3 regions of the Paraburkholderia sp. A1BS-2L genome follow, and region 2 is predicted to be linked to each of the others. Evidence: riboswitches for the same ligand, from Rfam matches in the RefSeq annotation. Region 2 holds a riboswitch; each other region holds the start of a gene.
The links. Region 2 has a riboswitch for cobalamin ahead of P5W98_RS28945 (TonB-dependent receptor domain-containing protein). Riboswitches for the same ligand answer to the same signal wherever they lie in the genome.
Positions count from the first base shown of each region.

Region 1: another riboswitch for cobalamin. It lies ahead of cobG (precorrin-3B synthase); the one in region 2 lies ahead of P5W98_RS28945 (TonB-dependent receptor domain-containing protein).
Region 3: another riboswitch for cobalamin. It lies ahead of cobW (cobalamin biosynthesis protein CobW); the one in region 2 lies ahead of P5W98_RS28945 (TonB-dependent receptor domain-containing protein).

Region 1 covers NZ_CP120429.1:699,782-705,435, forward strand. The annotation lists gene P5W98_RS18005 (cobalt-precorrin-5B (C(1))-methyltransferase) at 1-806, opposite strand, end outside; gene cbiE (precorrin-6y C5,15-methyltransferase (decarboxylating) subunit CbiE) at 809-2,068, opposite strand; cobalamin riboswitch at 2,143-2,320, shown strand; gene cobG (precorrin-3B synthase) at 2,455-3,852, shown strand; gene P5W98_RS18020 (precorrin-8X methylmutase) at 3,845-4,471, shown strand; gene P5W98_RS18025 (precorrin-2 C(20)-methyltransferase) at 4,471-5,202, shown strand; gene cobJ (precorrin-3B C(17)-methyltransferase) at 5,190-5,654, shown strand, end outside.
Region 2 covers NZ_CP120430.1:970,542-976,195, reverse strand. The annotation lists gene P5W98_RS28950 (H-NS histone family protein) at 104-682, shown strand; gene P5W98_RS28945 (TonB-dependent receptor domain-containing protein) at 940-2,841, opposite strand; cobalamin riboswitch at 3,151-3,345, opposite strand; gene P5W98_RS28940 (ribonucleotide-diphosphate reductase subunit beta) at 3,442-4,476, opposite strand; gene ubiM (5-demethoxyubiquinol-8 5-hydroxylase UbiM) at 4,480-5,654, opposite strand, start outside.
Region 3 covers NZ_CP120429.1:709,956-715,609, forward strand. The annotation lists gene cobN (cobaltochelatase subunit CobN) at 1-2,342, opposite strand, end outside; gene cobW (cobalamin biosynthesis protein CobW) at 2,365-3,462, opposite strand; cobalamin riboswitch at 3,587-3,868, opposite strand; gene P5W98_RS18055 (cobalamin biosynthesis protein) at 3,934-4,572, shown strand; gene cobO (cob(I)yrinic acid a,c-diamide adenosyltransferase) at 4,559-5,161, shown strand; gene P5W98_RS18065 (cobyrinate a,c-diamide synthase) at 5,164-5,654, shown strand, end outside.

The sequences.
Region 1 (5,654 bases), on a different replicon from region 2:
TTGCCGAAACCGCCGCACAGGCTCAGCTTCTCGACCGGCGCGCGGCGCAGGTGCTTGAGCACGGCACCGACGAAATCCCCCATCTCGATCAGCGCGATGTCGGGCAGGCCATAGTGCGCGCGCATGGCGTCCTCGCTCGCGTTGCCGGTGCAGGCGGCAATATGCTGGTAGCCATTGGCCCTTGCAACGTCGATGCCCTGATGGATCGACGCGATATAGGCCGAGCACGAAAACGGCCGCACGATGCCGGTCGTACCGAGGATCGACAACCCGCCGATGATGCCGAGCCGCGGATTCATCGTCTTGAGCGCCAGCGCCTCACCGCCCTCGACGCCAATCGTGACCTCGAAGCCGCCCGCGTATCCATACTCCGCCGCGAGTTCTGCAAGGTGCTCGCACATCATCCGGCGCGGCACCGGATTGATGGCCGGCTCACCGACCGGCAAGGTCAAACCGGCGCGCGTGACGGTGCCCACGCCGGGGCCGGCATGAAACCGCACCCCCGGCTCCGTGCTCAATTGCACTCGGGCGAACACGACCGCGCCATGCGTGACATCGGGATCGTCGCCGGCATCCTTGACCGTTCCGGCTTCCGCCCCATCCGCCGCATCGCGCCCATTGATGAAGCGGCAGAACGCGAGCGGCATCGGCACATGCTGGCCTTTCGGCAGGACGATTCGGGCGACATCGGTGCAAAGGCCGCCCAGCAACAGACGCGCAGCCGCCAGCGACGTAGCCGTCGCGCAACTGCCCGTCGTATAGCCGCTGCGCAGCGGACGCGGCGCTTCCGGCGTTTCGTCGCGCATCGTCACGGCTGTGCCTCCGCCCCGGCCCGGGTCGTGGCGGATTTCGTCACGTCCAGCAACGTAATCGGCAAGGTGGCACGCCACGTATCGAAACCGCCGAGCGGCTGGGCCTCGCTCAACGCAATGCGCGTCAGGGTGCCGCCATGGCGGTTACGCCAGTCGATCAGCACCGCCTCGCCCTGAAGCGTGACCGCATTGGCCACCAGCCGGCCGCCATCGCGCAGCGCCGCCCAGCACGCATCGATCACTCCCGGCACGGTCACGCCACCGCCGATGAACACCGCATCTGGAGCAGGCAGTCCTGCCAGCGCATCGGGCGCCCGGCCCGCCACCAGTTGCAGATCCGGCACACCGAGCGCGTCGCGGTTGTGCGAAATGAAAGCCTGCCTGCGCGCATCCGACTCGATCGCGACGGCACGGCACGCCGGATGCGCGCGCATCCATTCGATGCCGATCGAGCCGCACCCTGCCCCAACATCCCACAGCAACGCACCAGGAAGCGGAGCAAGCCGCGCAAGCGTGATCGCGCGCACATCGCGCTTGGTCAACTGGCCGTCGTGCCGGAAAGCATCGTCCGGCAGACCATGCGTCAGCGGCAACGACCGGCCCCCGTGCCCAACGGGCCCCCCAGGCGTATGGCAAGCGTGACAGGTTAGCGCCACGATGTTCAGCGCACCGATCGACGTGTCCTGCCAGGCGTCTGCGCGCAAATGCAGGCGCTTCTCGCGCGGTCCAGCGAGATTTTCGAAGACCGCCATCTCGGTCGCGCCGAATCCGCGTTCGTTCAGCAGTCCGGCGATCGCAGACGGCGTTGCGCCGTCCCGGCTCAGCACCAGCACGCGTGCGCCCTCACGCAAATGCGCGTTCAGCACAGCGATGGGCCGGTTCACAAGAGACACCGTCTCGACATCCTGCAACGGCCAGCCAAGGCGCGCCGCCGCGAGCGATAACGAAGACGGGCCGGAAATCACGCGCATCTGATCAGGCGGGATCACACGCGCGAGCGTGGCCCCCACGCCGAACATCATCGGATCGCCGCTTGCCAGCACGCAGACCGGCGTACCGCGATGCGACTCGATGCTGCCGATATCGAACGGTTTCGGCCACGCTTGCCGACGCGCGCGAATCCGCGCGGGCAGCATGGCCAGATGCCGTTCACCGCCGATGACAACGCCGGCATCCAGCAACGCTCGCCGGGCCGCACGCCCCAACCCCGCGAAACCGTCCTCGCCGATACCCACAATCGTCAGCCAGCAACCCATCACACTCCCGTTCGTCATCCGCTACCCGTGACTGGCCAACCGCCTGTGCGCTTCGAGGCCTTCCTGAAAAAAGGCATAATACCCGCTTTGCCGGTGCCCTTCGGGGCTTCAAGGGAACACAGTTGAAGCTGTGGCTGCCCCCGCAACTGTAAGCAGCGAGTCCACACCCCCAGGGTGCCACTGGAGAACCGGGAAGGCCGGTGTGGACGACGACCTGCGAGCCAGGAGACCTGCCGGCCCATCGATCGTGCAAGCCATCACCGGGCGGGGTGTACCGGTGCGCGTTCTCTCCCTGTCGAGACAACGTGGCAGTCGTACGACGCCAACTTCGTTGAACCTTGAGCCACGTTTCACAGCCTTCGTTACGGCCATCGGCCTGCCCTGCGTTGTCGCGCATCGTCGCTGCGCGCGACGGCGGGCTGTGTCGCGTCAAGCTGCCCGGCGGCGTGCTGCACGCGGCGCAGGCGCTCGCCATCGCCGATGCAGCCGGGGCGCATGCATCGGGAATCGTCGAGCTGACGAATCGCGCCAATCTGCAATTGCGCGGCGTGAAATCGGGTCACGAAGCCGAACTGAGCCGGCGACTGCGCGATGCGGGCCTCGGGCCGCATGTTCCGTGCGCGCTGACCTTGCCCCCATTGCAGGCCGCATCGCAGGCCGCATCGCAGGCAACGGCAGCCGACGACGTGCGCAATCTGCTGCTGAGCCCAAGCGCCGGCATCGACGAACACGCCTTGTGCGACACGCAACCGCTCGCCCGGGAGATCCTTCTCCTGCTGCAAAGCGAGCCACGTCTTGCTGCGCTGTCCCCCAAATTTTGCGTGCTGCTCGACGGCGGCGAGCGTCTCGCCGCGCTCGATCATCCCCATGATCTCTGGTTCGCTGCAATGGAAGCGAAAGCCGATGACAACCCGTGGTTCGCCATCGGTCTTGCGGGGCAGCCGCCTGCGTGGCAAGACAGTGCGGCAAACCCCGCACTGGCCGCGGTTCGCGCGCGCGATCTCCCCACCATGATCATGGCGCTGCTGCACACGTTTCTCGACGTCGCCGCGCCCGACGAAAACCGCATGCGCGACCTTCTCCGCCGGCTGTCTGGCGCAGATCTCGTGACACGCGCCGCCGCCCGCGCTGCCATCGAACTGCGATGCGATTCCACGGTTTGCGCATGGCGTCGCGCCCCCGCCGACCCTGGCCGCCGATTCGGCGCCTGGCGGCAACGCGATGCCCGCCTGTCGCATGTCGGCGGCCAGCCGCCGCTGGGCCGTATCGATACGCAGGGTCTGCGCGCACTCTCGCGGCTTGCCCAGGACCACGGCAACGGCACGTTCAGGTTGACGCCATGGCAAAGCGTGCTGATACCCGATGTGCCAGCCCCGGCTATCGAGGATGCCAAACAGCGCCTCGCGTCGCCCGGATTCCTGCTCGATGCTCGGGCGCCGCTCGCGCGGCTCATCGCATGCGCCGGCTCGACAGGCTGCGCGAAAGGGCTCGCCGATACCAAGCGCGACGCGCTCGATCTCGCGCAACGGCTGCCCGATGGCGTCGCAGCCCATCTGAGCGGCTGCCCGCGTTCGTGTGCGGCGGCGCACTGTGCGCCGTACACGCTGCTGGCCGTCGAACCGGGTCGTTACGACCTCTATCGCCAGGAGCCGTCGCCGGCCTGCGTGCCCCTGGCCACGTCCGATGCCGCCGGACGCTTTGGCGTGCGCATCGGCACAAATCTGACCATCGAAGCGGCAGCCCGACTGCTAGGCGCTGCCGCCCGGAGCACACTTGATGACTGACTACGTTCGCGACGGACAAACGATCTACCGCCAGTCGTTCGCCACGATACGCGCCGAAACCGACCTGTCCCGCATCCCGCCCGACCTCGAAAAACTCGCCGTTCGCGTGATTCACGCGTGCGGGATGGTCGATATCGTCGATGCATTGCGTTTCTCCGATGGCGCGGGCGCAGCCGGCCGCGACGCGCTTGCCGGCGGCGCGCCGATCCTCTGCGATGCACGCATGGTTGCGCAAGGCGTCACGCGCGCGCGTCTGCCCGCTTCCAATGAGGTGTTGTGCACGCTCGGCGACCCGGCCGTGCCGGAACTCGCGCGCACGATCGGCAACACGCGCTCGGCGGCGGCGCTCGAGCTCTGGCGCTCAAAGCTCGAAGGCAGCGTCGTCGCAATCGGCAACGCACCCACCGCGCTGTTCCACCTGCTCGACATGCTCGACGCCGGCGCACCGCGCCCTGCACTGATCCTCGGATTTCCCGTGGGATTCGTCGGTGCGGCGGAATCGAAGGCCGCGCTCGCCGCCGACAGCCGCGGCGTCCCCTACGTGATCGTCGAAGGCCGGCGCGGCGGCAGCGCCATGGCCGCCGCCGCCGTCAACGCACTGGCATCGGAAATCGAATGATGAATCACCGTGGGCAACTCTTTGGCATCGGCGTCGGGCCCGGCGATCCGGAACTGCTGACGCTCAAGGCACTCCGTCTGCTCAAGGCGGCGCCGGTCGTCGCCTACTTCGTGGCCAAGGGCAAGAAAGGCAACGCGTTCAGCATCGTCGAATCGCACCTCGACGGCGTGCAAATCCGGCTGCCGCTCGTCTACCCGGTCACAACCGAGGCACTCGAGCCGCCGTTGTCGTACGAGACGATCATCGCCGACTTCTACGATACGGCGGCAGCCGTGATCGGCGAGCACCTGGATGCGGGCCGCGACGTAGCCGTCGTATGCGAAGGCGATCCGTTCTTCTACGGCTCTTATATGTACCTGCACGACCGGCTGGCCGGCAAGTTTCGCGTCGAAGTCGTGCCGGGCGTCTGCTCGATGCTGGGCGGAACCGCGGTGCTCGGCACGCCGCTCGTCTATCGCAACCAGAGCCTCGCCATCCTCTCGGGCGTCATGTCCGAGGACGAACTGCGCAGCAAGCTCGCGCAAACCGACGCCGCCGTGATCATGAAGCTCGGCCGCAACTTCGCCAAAGTCCGCGGCGTGCTCGATGAACTGGGGCTCGCGAGCCGCGCGCTGTACGTCGAACGCGCCACGATGCCGAACCAGCGTATCGTGCCGCTGGCACTTGTCGACCCGATGGCTTCGCCGTACTTCTCGCTACTCGTTGTGCCGGGGCAGAAATGGCAGGGATGAACACCACGCCGCCCGTGCTCGTCGTGCTCGGGCGCAGCGCATTGCCTGTGGCACGACGCATCAAGGAGGCGTGCCCCGGCGCGTCGATCCACGGGCTGCTGCCGCGAGTCGAAGGCGAAGCCGATGTCGCCTTCCCCCAACTCGGCGCACATCTACAGACGCTCTACGCACAAGGCGTGCCGATCATCGCGCTCTGTGCGGCCGGCATCGTCATCCGCTGCCTCGCGCCGATGCTCGACAACAAGGGCACCGAGCCGCCTGTGCTGGCCGTGGCCGAGGACGGCAGTGCGGTCGTACCCCTGCTCGGCGGACTGGCGGGTGTCAACACGCTGGCCCGCAAGATCGCGCAGGCGCTGGACGTCGCACCTGCCATCACGACGAGCGGCGAATTGCGATTCGGCACCTGTCTGCTCAATCCGCCGGATGGCTATGTGCTCGCCGATCTCGATCAG
Region 2 (5,654 bases):
TATGCCATGATGGCATTGCCTATATGGGCCAAGCCAAACTTCGACATGCAAACGAAGTTCAAACAGCTGCTTGGGGGTGGGATTCCTGACAGGGAGAATGAGTATGGTTACGTTGGACGCAATCAAGCTGAAGATTGCAAAGCTTGAGAAACAGGCGGTAGCGATTGCCGAAAAGCAATCGTCCATCGGTCTCGCGAGAATTCGCGATCTGATGCAAAAGCACGGTTTGAGCGTTGCCGATATCGAGCGCTTCGTTGGCAAAAGACGCGGCCGCAGGCCCGGCGTCAAGGCTGCGAATGGCGCAGCGAAAGCGCTGCATCCCAACGCACATCCGGTCGCGGCGAAATACGCCGATCCGAAAACCGGCGCAACCTGGAGCGGACGCGGGCGTGCACCCGCCTGGATTCGCGATGCCAAGGACCGCTCGAAATTCCTGATCACGGCGGGCGCGGCGCCCAGGGCGGCATCGGCCAAAGCCGCTGGCGCGAAGAAGGCCGTGGTGAAACGTGCGGCAGCAAAAAAGGCTGGCGCAAAAACCACCGCCGTTAAAAAAGCAGCGGCTGGCAGGCCTGGGCGCAAGAAAGCTGCTCCCGCAAAGAAAGCTGCAGCAACGCGCAAGATGCCTGCAAGAAAGACACGCGCATCCGCGCCGGCCGCCGCAGCGCCCGCAACTGCAGCCTGATCCTTCTCTGATCGAACGGCTGGATCAAGCTGTTCGATAACTCACCTGACCGTAGCCGGTGTCGCGCCATTCCCGAACGGGACAGCGCAACACAGGCTACCGGTGTCGCCGCAGATCGACTGGCGGCATCTTTTTTCCATCATCCTCAATTAACAATTTCCGCAATGCTGGGCCCGATTATTTCGGCCATCATTTGCGTCATTACCATTTGCGCGCGGCAATTTCTGAAAGGAAGGTGTAATCGGTGCAGCGCGCAATCAGAATGTATAGGTGAGTTTGCCGAACGCGGTCCGGCCGAGGCTGTTATAGCCGTACGTGGTCATGTACTGCCGGTTGAACAGATTCGAGATCGACGCGGACAGCAACAGGTGCGCATTCACCTTATACGAAGCACGCAGGCTCACCGTCGTGTACGACGGCAAATACAGCGTATTGAACTGATCGTCGAAGGTCGAGCCGCCGTAAAGCAATGACACGCCGGTGCTGAGCGCGTGGAGGTTGAATTCGTCCCACGTATGGTCGACGCTCAGGCTCACGGTTTGGCGCGGGCGGCGATTGAGCCAGGTCTGGTCGGTCACGTCCTGCGGATTCAGAATGCCGATCGCCAGACTCACGGGTGTGGACGCCCCGAGCGTGCCCTTGTACGAGAGGTCGAGCCCCTGAATGTGCGCACGCCCGACGTTTACGGGCAGAAAGGTCTGCGAATCGTAGGTGATGAGGTCGTGCACGCGCGTGTCGTACACGGCGGCCGTGAAGGTGCCGTACGACGTGTTGGCATCGAGCGCCGCTTCGATCGTGTCGCTGCGTTCTGGCTGGAGGTTGGGGTTCGCGTAGCCCGGATAGTACAGATCGTTGAAGGTCGGCAGCCGGAACGCATTGCCATAGGAAACGCGCGCTGTGTAGACCGGCGTGATCGCCCACGAGAGCGCGGCGTTGCCCGTATTGACGGCCTGCCCCTGGACGATCTCGTGGCGTCCGGCGAGGAACAGCGTCACGTCGCCGAGCGTTGCCGACTGGTGCAAAGAGACTGCGGAGTCGTTGCGCGCCGGCAAGCCGCTGGGCACCTCGACGGGCAAGTACGCCAGTTCGCGCGAGAAGTCGTAGGCGAGCTTGGTTTCGCCTGAAAGCGGCTGCCCGAACAGCGTGTGCCCACGCTCCTGATGCGTGATCGAAGTCGACGTGGAGAAGCGCGTCGAGTCGAATTGATCGGTCGGTATCGCGGGATCGTTCGAGTAGATGAACTGGCGATCGGTCGCGTAGCCCACCGACTGGTCGAATTGCGTGAACGGCGTGATGTCGAGGTGAAACGCCGCGCCGGTCGTGAGTTGATGGTCGCGCTGCCGGTCGTTGCCGCCCGCGTTGTCATAGGACAGATCGGACTGGTGATACAGCGCAAATGTGGAAATCGACCAGTTGTCGTGCGCATAGCCAAGCCGCCCATTCACGTCCTGGGCGTGATACGGATTGCGGCCGTCCTCGTGACCGTAGGCCCAGGGCCGGGTCGCGTCGATGCCCGCGGTGTTGTAGTCGTGCAGCCCCAGTGAATACGTGAGGCCTTCGAGCGCCGCGAGCGGTCCGCTCGAGGGCACGGTGCCCGAGGTGCTCAGCATCGTGTCGAAGGTCTTGTTGGACCCGCCGCCGAACGACACCGTGGTCCGGTTCGGCTGATTCGACGCGTGGCGCGTGAAGAGTTGCACGACGCCGCCCACGGCGTCCGCGCCGAACGAGGCGGCAGCGGGGCCCGAGATCACCTCGACGCGGTCGAACGCATCGGTCGGCAGGTCGGCCCATTCGGGCATGCCCGTGGTCACGGAGCCAATGCGGATCCCGTCGATGAACACGGCCACCTGCTCGGGCGACGAGCCGCGAATGCTCACCGAAGCCAGCGAGCCCGGCCCGCCGCTTTGCGACACGGTCACGCCCGGCAGCGTGGCGAGCGCCTGCGTGATGCTCGGGTCGGCGGGCGAGAGGCGGTCGAGGTCTTCGCGCGTGAGCACCTGCGTGCTCGCGTAGCGCTGGTCGAACGATTGCGGCAGATGCTGGGTGTCGCCGACCACGAGGATGGTCGACAGCGTGGTGTCGTTGTCCGAGGCGGCGGATTCGGCGGATTCGGCGGATTCGGCGGATGCGGCGGCGGCCGGCGGCTGCGTCGCGGGCATCGTGGGCGGTACGGGCGTCACGGGCGCGGCAGCGGCAGCGCTGTGCCATGCATAAACGCTCATGGCGCACGCGGCGGCGAGATGGCGGAGTTTCGGCCGGCGGTCTTGTCCGGAGCCGCCGGGAGCCGGCGGAATGTAGCTTGTGCGCTGGCCAAAGCGTTCGTCAATGCAGCGGCAACGGGCTTCCTGGGCGGAAGCCGTTTCAATCGTGGTGGACATGCAACTGATCCTGAGGTCGGGCTGTCCTTGCAACGGGCGACCGCGCACGGGCGGTGCTTGCGCATCGGGACACCCCGCCCCGTGCGGCTGCTTGGACCTCGGTCGATGGCAGGTCTCCTGGCTCGCGGGTCGACGCCCCTTGCCGGCCTTCCCGGTTTCCCAGTGGCGCGTTTGGCATGGACTTGCCGCTCACAGTTGCGGGGGCAGCCGCAGACTCGGGGTCGGGCGGCCCCACTGCGTTCCCTTTTGATCCCGTCGCCGGGAACCATCAGGGCGCAAGGGTAATGGCCGCGCGTGGCGGGCGTCAACCCGATATGCATCGGGCGTTGTGAAAACGCCCTTGGGCGCGGGCCCAAGGGCACGGCGATTCAGCCCCGAGGCCTAATTCCAGTCCAGCGCGCCGCCCGTCTGATACTCGGTCACGCGAGTTTCGAAGAAATTCTTCTCCTTGCGCAAATTGGCCTGCTCGTCGAGCCAGGGCAGCACGTTTTCGGCACCGGGAAACGGCGCGGGCATCCCCAACTGACCCGCGCGACGGTTCGCGATGTAGCGGAACTGTGCGCAATGCAAATCGGCCGAGTAACCCAGAATCGGCTCGCGCAGGATATAGCCCGCATAAGCCGTTTCCGCCGCATCGGCTTCTTCCCAGATCCGTTGCACGGCGCGCGGATCGAGTTGCAGGTTCTCCTCTTCCAGTAGCTGCCGGATGACGCGGATGCCAAAGCCGCAATGCAGCACCTCGTCGCGCATGATGTACTGGAACTGCTGCGCGGTCGCCTTCATCAACCCGCGCCGCTGGAGCGCGAATACCGGCGTAAAGCCGTTGTAGAACCAGCAGCCCTCGAACACGGCCGCGAAAAACAGGTAGGCGAGCGCGAATTCGTGCAGCGTGTCGCGGTTCGAGAGGTCGAGGCCGGGCGCCAGAATGCGTTCGAGCCGCTGGTTCGCGAGCGCGATCTTGGCGTGAATTTCGGGCACGACGCGATAGCGGTTATAGATTTCCTGTTGGTCAAGCCCGAGCGTTTCGATGCAGTGCTGGTAAGTCCAGGTATGCAACGCTTCTTCGTAGACCTGGCGAGCCTGATAGATTTGCAATTCGGGCGCGGTCATCTTTTCCATTACCGCGAGCCCGATATTGCGCATCGCCAGAATGTCCGACGTGGTGAGGTAGGCGAGCACGTTTTCGAAAACGTGTCGTTCCGTTTCGGTCAGGCGCTGCTGGTAATCGTGCACGTCGTCGCTCATGGAAATTTCGAGCGGCGTCCAGTGATTGCGGTTCGCGCTCAGAAAGCACTCCCACGCCCACGGATAGCGAAACGGCGCGAGCTGATTGATATCTCCGCGGCCGTTGACGACGCGCTTGTCTTCGGCGCGCGTGGCTTGCTGCTGCGCATGGGTTTTGCCGTTGCTGGTCATGGCTCAGAGCCCCCCCGCCAGGTAAGCGGCCACGCCTCGCTTGAAGGGACGCAGATGATCGCCCGCGCGCAACAGGACATCGCGCGCCAGGCGTGCAGGCAGATGATCCCGCGTGTAGATCGACGCGATCATGCCGGTGATCAGATAGAGTGGGCGCGTTGCCAGACGATGCTTGTGCTCGTAGCGCCGCAACAGCGCATCGGACGCGTAGTCGCGCCCGGCGAGGCAGGCTTCGCGAATCGAGCCGGCGAGCGTGCCGACGCCCGACAAGCCAAGGTTGAAGCCGTGCGCCGTGACCGGATGCATGCCCACCGCTGCATCGCCCACCGCCGCGAAGCGTCGCGCCACGAAATGCTCCGGATAAACCGCGACCAGCGGATACGCGTGTCGCGTCGTGACCAGTTCCATCTTGCCGAGGCGGTGGTCGAAGCGGCGCTCGATTTCGTCGGCGAAGGTGCGCGCGTCCGCGTGTTTGAGCCGCTCGATTTCGCGGCCCGTGAGCGTGAGCACCACGGAAGACTGGAACGCGCCGGACGCCGGGTGCGGATTCATGGGCAGCAACGCGAGCGTCTGGCCATACCCGAACCATTCCCACGCGGCATGATGATGCGGCTTTTCGTGCGTCATGCCACACACCAGCATCGTCTTGCCGAAGTCGCGCATCCGCGCGGAGATGCCCATCATCCGCCTCGTGGACGAAAACCGGCTGTCCGCCGCCACGATCAGGCGCGTTTCGATCGATGCCCCGCCCTCGAGCTGCACGGTGGCGCAGTGGTCGTCGGACTTGACGCCGACCACGCGTTGGGACGTGCGGACGTCGATGTCCGCGCCGTCTTCCTTCGCGCATTGCACCGCTTCGAAGGCGGCCTTGCGAATCTGGTGATTGGCGACCAGCCAGCCGAGTTCGTCGTGCGGGCTCAGGTCGCGCCCGATCTCGAGTGCGTACGAAGACTTGCCGTTGAAAACGCGTGCGTCGAGCAGACGCGACTTCGACTGGCTCTCGATGCGCTCCCATAGTCCAAGCTGTTTCAGCATGCCCACTGATTTATGCGTGAGCGCGATTTCACGTCCGTCAAAGTCTGGATTGCGAAGTTCATCCTCACTCTGCTGATCGACGATCACGATTTTCAGGCCTGTTCCAGCGAGCGAACGGGCGAAGCACAGACCCGCCGGGCCAG
Region 3 (5,654 bases), on a different replicon from region 2:
TCGCGCGTATCGCCGTTATGCCGCCACGGCGCATCGCTGACCTGCGCCAGCAGCGCGGGGCGCGGCCCGGTCCACGGCGAGGACCCTTCGGCCGTCAGCGGATCGAATCGCTGGGCGATGCCCAGGTCTTTCGCAAGTGCATCGATCAGCCCGGCATTGCGGCCTTTTCCATCACCGATCGGTAAACGCATCAGCGCGAGCAGCGTGTCGCGTCGCTCGCGCCCGGCAGGCGAACGGCCGAACACGTGCAGGCCATCGCGAATCTGCGCTTCCTTCAATTCGCATAACCAGGCATCGACGCGCGTGAGCAACTCGTCTTCCTCGTCCTGTCCGCGCGGCTTCGAAAGACTCAGTTCTTCGTGCAGACGGTGCTTGACGATCGTATCGAGGATCGTGCCTCGAAGCAGCTTCGCACGACGCGCATCGACCATCAGCGCCTCGTAATATTCATCGACCTGCCGCTCCAGGTCCTGCAACGGGCCATAGGACTCGGCGCGCGTCAGTGGCGGCATCAGGTGATCGATGATGACGGCCTGCGCCCGCCGTTTCGCCTGGCTCCCCTCGCCCGGATCGTTGACGATGAACGGATAGAGGTGCGGCATCGGCCCGAGTGTCAGGTCGGGCCAGCAACTGTCGCTGAGTGCGACGCTCTTGCCAGGCAGCCATTCGAGGCTGCCGTGCTTGCCGACGTGCACGAGCGCATCGACACCGAAAACCTCGCGCAACCAGAAGTAGAACGCCAGGTAGGCATGCGGCGGAACGAGATCGGCGTCGTGGTAGCTCGCGTAGTCGCCCGCCACCCGCGAACGCGACGGCTGGATGCCGATGAACACGCGAGCGCAGCGCCAGCCGGCGATCATGAAGCGCCCCTGGCGAACCGTCGGGTCGTTTTCCGGCGGACCCCAGCGCGCGTTCAATGCGTCGCGTATTTCGACGGGCAGTGCCGCGAACGACCTCAGGTAATCGTCGAGCGGCAGGCTCTGCAATGCCGGACGCAGATCGCGCACCTCCGGATCGTTGGTCACGCCCTGCGTGAGGCGGGTCATCAGCGCCTCGCCGTCGTCGGGCAAGGCATCGACGCGATAACCCTGCTCACGCAGCGATCTCAAGATCCCGACGACCGAGGCAGGGGTGTCGAGCCCCACACCATTGCCGATGCGCCCCTCGCTGGCCGGGTAATTGGCCAGCACGAGGGCCAGTCGCTTTTCGTCGTTGCGCAGGCTGCGCAACCGGCACCAGCGCCGGCTCAGCTCCGCAACGAACGCGACACGCTCCATGTCCGGCTGGTAGCGCACCACGTCGACTTCGGTATGGGGGCAACGATACGCGAGCCCCTTGAAACTGATTGCCCGCGTAATGATGCGGCCGTCCACTTCGGGCAGCGCCACATGCATCGCGATATCGCGCGAATTGAGGCCTTGATTGTCCTTGACCCAATGGTCGCGATTCCCGCCGCTCAGGATGACCTGCAAAACCGGCGCGTCCACACCGAATACGGGCAACTGCTCCGGATCGTCTGGCGTCGATGCCGCGAAGGCCGTCGTGTTGAGCACCAGCCCGACGTCATGCTCGTCGCACAGCCGCGCAACGACATCGCGGCTCACGGCGTCCTTGAGCGAGGTGATCGCAATCGGCAGCGGATTCAGCGCGCGTGCTTCGAGCGCATCGATGAGCGCATCGAACACGGCCGTGTTCGCGGCCTGCAGATGCGCGCGATAAAAGAGGATCGCCACAACAGGCGCCGTGGCCTGCCAGCGGGCCTGCCAGTCGGCGGCCGTCGGCGTATCGCGTTCTGGATGGTAGAGCACGGCATTGGGCACCGGCATCGGCAAGGCCGGTTCGTCGCCCCAGTCGAGCGCATGCCAGGCAATCGCGCGCATGAAGGCTTCGGCGTTGGCCGGTCCGCCCTCGCGCAGGTATCGCCACAGGCGTGTGCAGAACTCGGGACTGGCCGTGCTCTGCGCGATCAGGTTCGGATCTTCCTGGAGGTCGCCCGAGAACATCACGAGCATCTGTCCGCGTTTTTCCGCGAGATCGACGACCCGCTCGATGCCGTAGGGCCAGTAAGCCTCGCCGCCGAGGTGATCGACCACCACGACGCGCGCATGTTGCAGCACGTCGTCGACGTAAAAATCGACCGAAGCAGGCTGGCGCAGCCAGGTGACGTTCGCGAGCCTCAGGCTCGGAAAATCCGGCCCGAGCCGCTCGACGACGCTCGCCAGCAGCGACAGCGTCGTATCGGCCGAGCTGAGCACGACGATGTCGGCCGGACGTTGATCGATGCGGATCACGCCCGCCGTGTCGTCGACGAAGCCGCCCGGGACCGTTCGCAACAGGTGCATGCGATGCCTGCCGTGAATGCGCTCAGGCCGGCGCGGTGACAGACTGCGCGCCGGGAGCGGCATCAAGCGCGGCATCGAGCGCGCGCTGAAGCACCGCTTGATCCAGATCCTCGCCGATCAGGACGAAGCGGCTCGTACGCGCTTCGTCATCGCGCCAGCGGCGATCGAAATAGCTGTCGAAGCGCGCGCCCACACCCTGGATCACGAGACGCATCGGTGCGCCCGGCAGCGCCGCGAAACCCTTCGCGCGATAGATCGTGTGGTGCTCGACCAACTGCCGCAACGCGGCGATTGCGGCATCGCGCGATGCAGGCGCGCCCGACACGACGACCGAGTCGAAATCGTCGTGATGGTGATCGGCATCGTGCGCCGAACCGTGATGATCGTGACGCTGATCGATCGTCTCCTCGGACGCCGAGTTCAGGCCGAGCAGCACCGGCAAATCGAGCCGGCCATTGTGGGCAGGGACGATCTTCACATGCGCGGGAATGTCTTCGCGGATCAACGCGGCCACGGCCGCCTGTTGCGCGCCATCGAGGAGATCGGTCTTGTTGAGCACGACGAGATCCGCCGCGCTCAACTGGTCCTCGAACAGCTCGTGCAGCGGCGATTCATGATCGAGATTCGGATCGGCCTTGCGCTGTTCGTCCACGGCCTCGGGATCTTCGGCGAACTGCCCGCTCGCGGCGGCCGGGCCGTCCACGACCGTGACCACCGCATCGACCGTGAAGCTGCTGCGGATCGACGGCCAGTTGAAAGCCTGCACGAGCGGTTTGGGCAATGCGAGCCCCGACGTCTCGATCAGCACATGGTCGATCTGGTCGCGTCGCTCGACGAGTGCTTCCATGACCGGGAAAAACTCTTCTTGCACGGTGCAGCACAGGCAGCCGTTCGCCAGCTCGTACAGCTGGCCTTCGGTTTGCTCGCCGGATTCATCGCAGCCGATCCCGCAGCCCTTGAGGATTTCGCCGTCGATCCCGAGCTCGCCGAATTCGTTGACGATCACGGCAACGCGCAGGCCGTTCGCGTTGGACAGGATGTGGCGCAGCAGCGTGGTCTTGCCGCTGCCGAGAAAGCCCGTGATGACGGTCACAGGAATCTTGCGCATGGAGGTGGACATGAAAGGTCTCGATGGCGGTGGTCGCGTGCAACATCACTCCCGTGCCGTTGCTGGCATGAGGCTTGAGGCGTGACGAAAACGCGTGATGAATGCGATGGTTCGGCAGCGCGCCGCCTACCCGCAGCGCGTGTCGTCTTCTCCGGCCGGTCTCCGGGCTGGCGAAAAGCCGCTTCACCTTCCCGCGCGACCTGTGGATGGACAGGCGTTGAGCGCAGTGGTTGCGCACATACGTGGCACGTATGTGTAGAAGTCGGCCGTGTATCGCTCTCGAGCGACACGTTCGCTTACCGTTGCGGGGGCAGCACAGGTGGGGTCGCCGCAGCGCATCGCTGCATCGAACCGCTGTTTCCCGTTTAACTGCGCACGTCGGAACGCGTGCGCGAGCACCAGATTAGCCGGGAGTGTAGGTGCCGCCTGCGCGCCAGTCAAGAAAGAGGCGAGCCTCGGGCCTTGCAGCGGGCGTGTGGTATCGTGAAAAAAGAGATCTTCGGCTATTTGCCTGTTGTCCAGGGACAGGCAACGTTTCATCCCCTTTCGTTTCATCCCCTTTCGACGCGCCTCCGAAATATGCATGCTCCTTCCGCCAGCCTCGGCTCGCCGGCGATTCTGGTGATCGGCAAAGTGGCGCCGCTGGCCCGCACCGATGCCCTGCCCCCTGCGGGGCGGCGACCGGGTCTGTTGACCATCGGCCTGGGCTTCCGGCGCGATGTCACTCCCGGCCAGATCGAGGCCGCCGTCAGGATGGCGCTTGGGATGCTGGAATCAGGCGACATGGCCGAAGTCATGTGCGTGGCCACACTGCAAGACAAAGTGCACGAGCCGGCCCTGCTGGCGTTCTGCGAGCAGCATCGGATGCCGCTGGTCGGCGTCCGGGCGGAGGAAATACGTGCCTGTCTCGACGAAAATCCGTCGCTCACGCGTTCGCCGGTTGCACGCGAGAAGCTCGGCGTCGCGGGTGTATGCGAGCCTTGTGCGCTGCTCGCTGCCCCCGGTGCCCGGCTGCTGCGCGGCAAGCTCGCGCTCGATGGCGTCACGGTTGCCATTGGCACGGTCAGCCCGATGCAGCCGGATCACACAGACAACAAACAAGGACATCATGAAGACCGATAGCGAATCCCATCTGCGCATGACCCAACGCCGTCGCGAAGGACACGAAAAGAAGCAGGCTGCCGCCACGCATGAAAAAGGCCTGCTGATCGTGCATACCGGCAATGGCAAAGGCAAGAGTACGGCGGCTTTCGGCATGGCCGTGCGAATGCTGGGCCACAACGAGCGTCTCGGTGTCGTGCAGTTCATCAAGGGCGCGTTGCATACGTCCGAGCGTGATTTTCTCGGCGCACATCCGATGTGCGATTTCGTCACGATGGGTGATGGCTATACATGGAACACGCAGAACCGCGAGGCCGACATGGCCACGGCCCGCAAAGGCTGGGATCAGGCCGTCGCAATGATCCAGAGCGACAACTACCGGATGGTGATCCTCGACGAACTCAACACTGTCCTCAAGTACGAATACCTGCCGCTCGATGAAGTGCTCGCTGTGCTGAGCGCGCGTGGCCCGGCGCAGCATGTCGTAGTCACCGGCCGCCACGCGCCCGATGCGCTCATCGAGGCAGCCGATCTCGTCACGGAAATGCGCCTCGTGAAGCATCCTTATAAGGAACAGGGCGTAAAGGCGCAGAAAGGTGTGGAGTTCTAACCATGCCGTCCTGTCCAGCGCTGTTCGTCAGCGCGCCCGCATCCGGCCAGGGAAAGACCACGATCACGGCAGGCCTTGCGCTGCTGCACCGCCAGCTCGGCCGGCGCGTGCGCGTCTTCAAGACGGGACCGGACTTCCTCGACCCGATGATACTGGAGCGTGCAAGCGGCGCCCCGGTCCAGTCGCTCGACCTCTGGATGGCAGGCGAAGACGGGTGCCGCCGGCTGCTGGCCGAGGCCGCTGCGCAGGCGGATCTCATCCTGATCGAAGGCGTGATGGGACTCTTCGACGGCACACCCAGCAGCGCCGATCTCGCAGCTAAATTCGGCGTGCCCGTCGTCGCCGTGATTTCGGCGAAGTCGATGGCACAGACGTTCGGCGCCATCGCATTCGGTCTTGCGCATTACCGCACGGATGTGGCGATATATGGCGTGCTGGCCAATCATGTCAGTTCGGTGCGTCACGCGCAGATGATCCAGGCGGGCATGCCCGG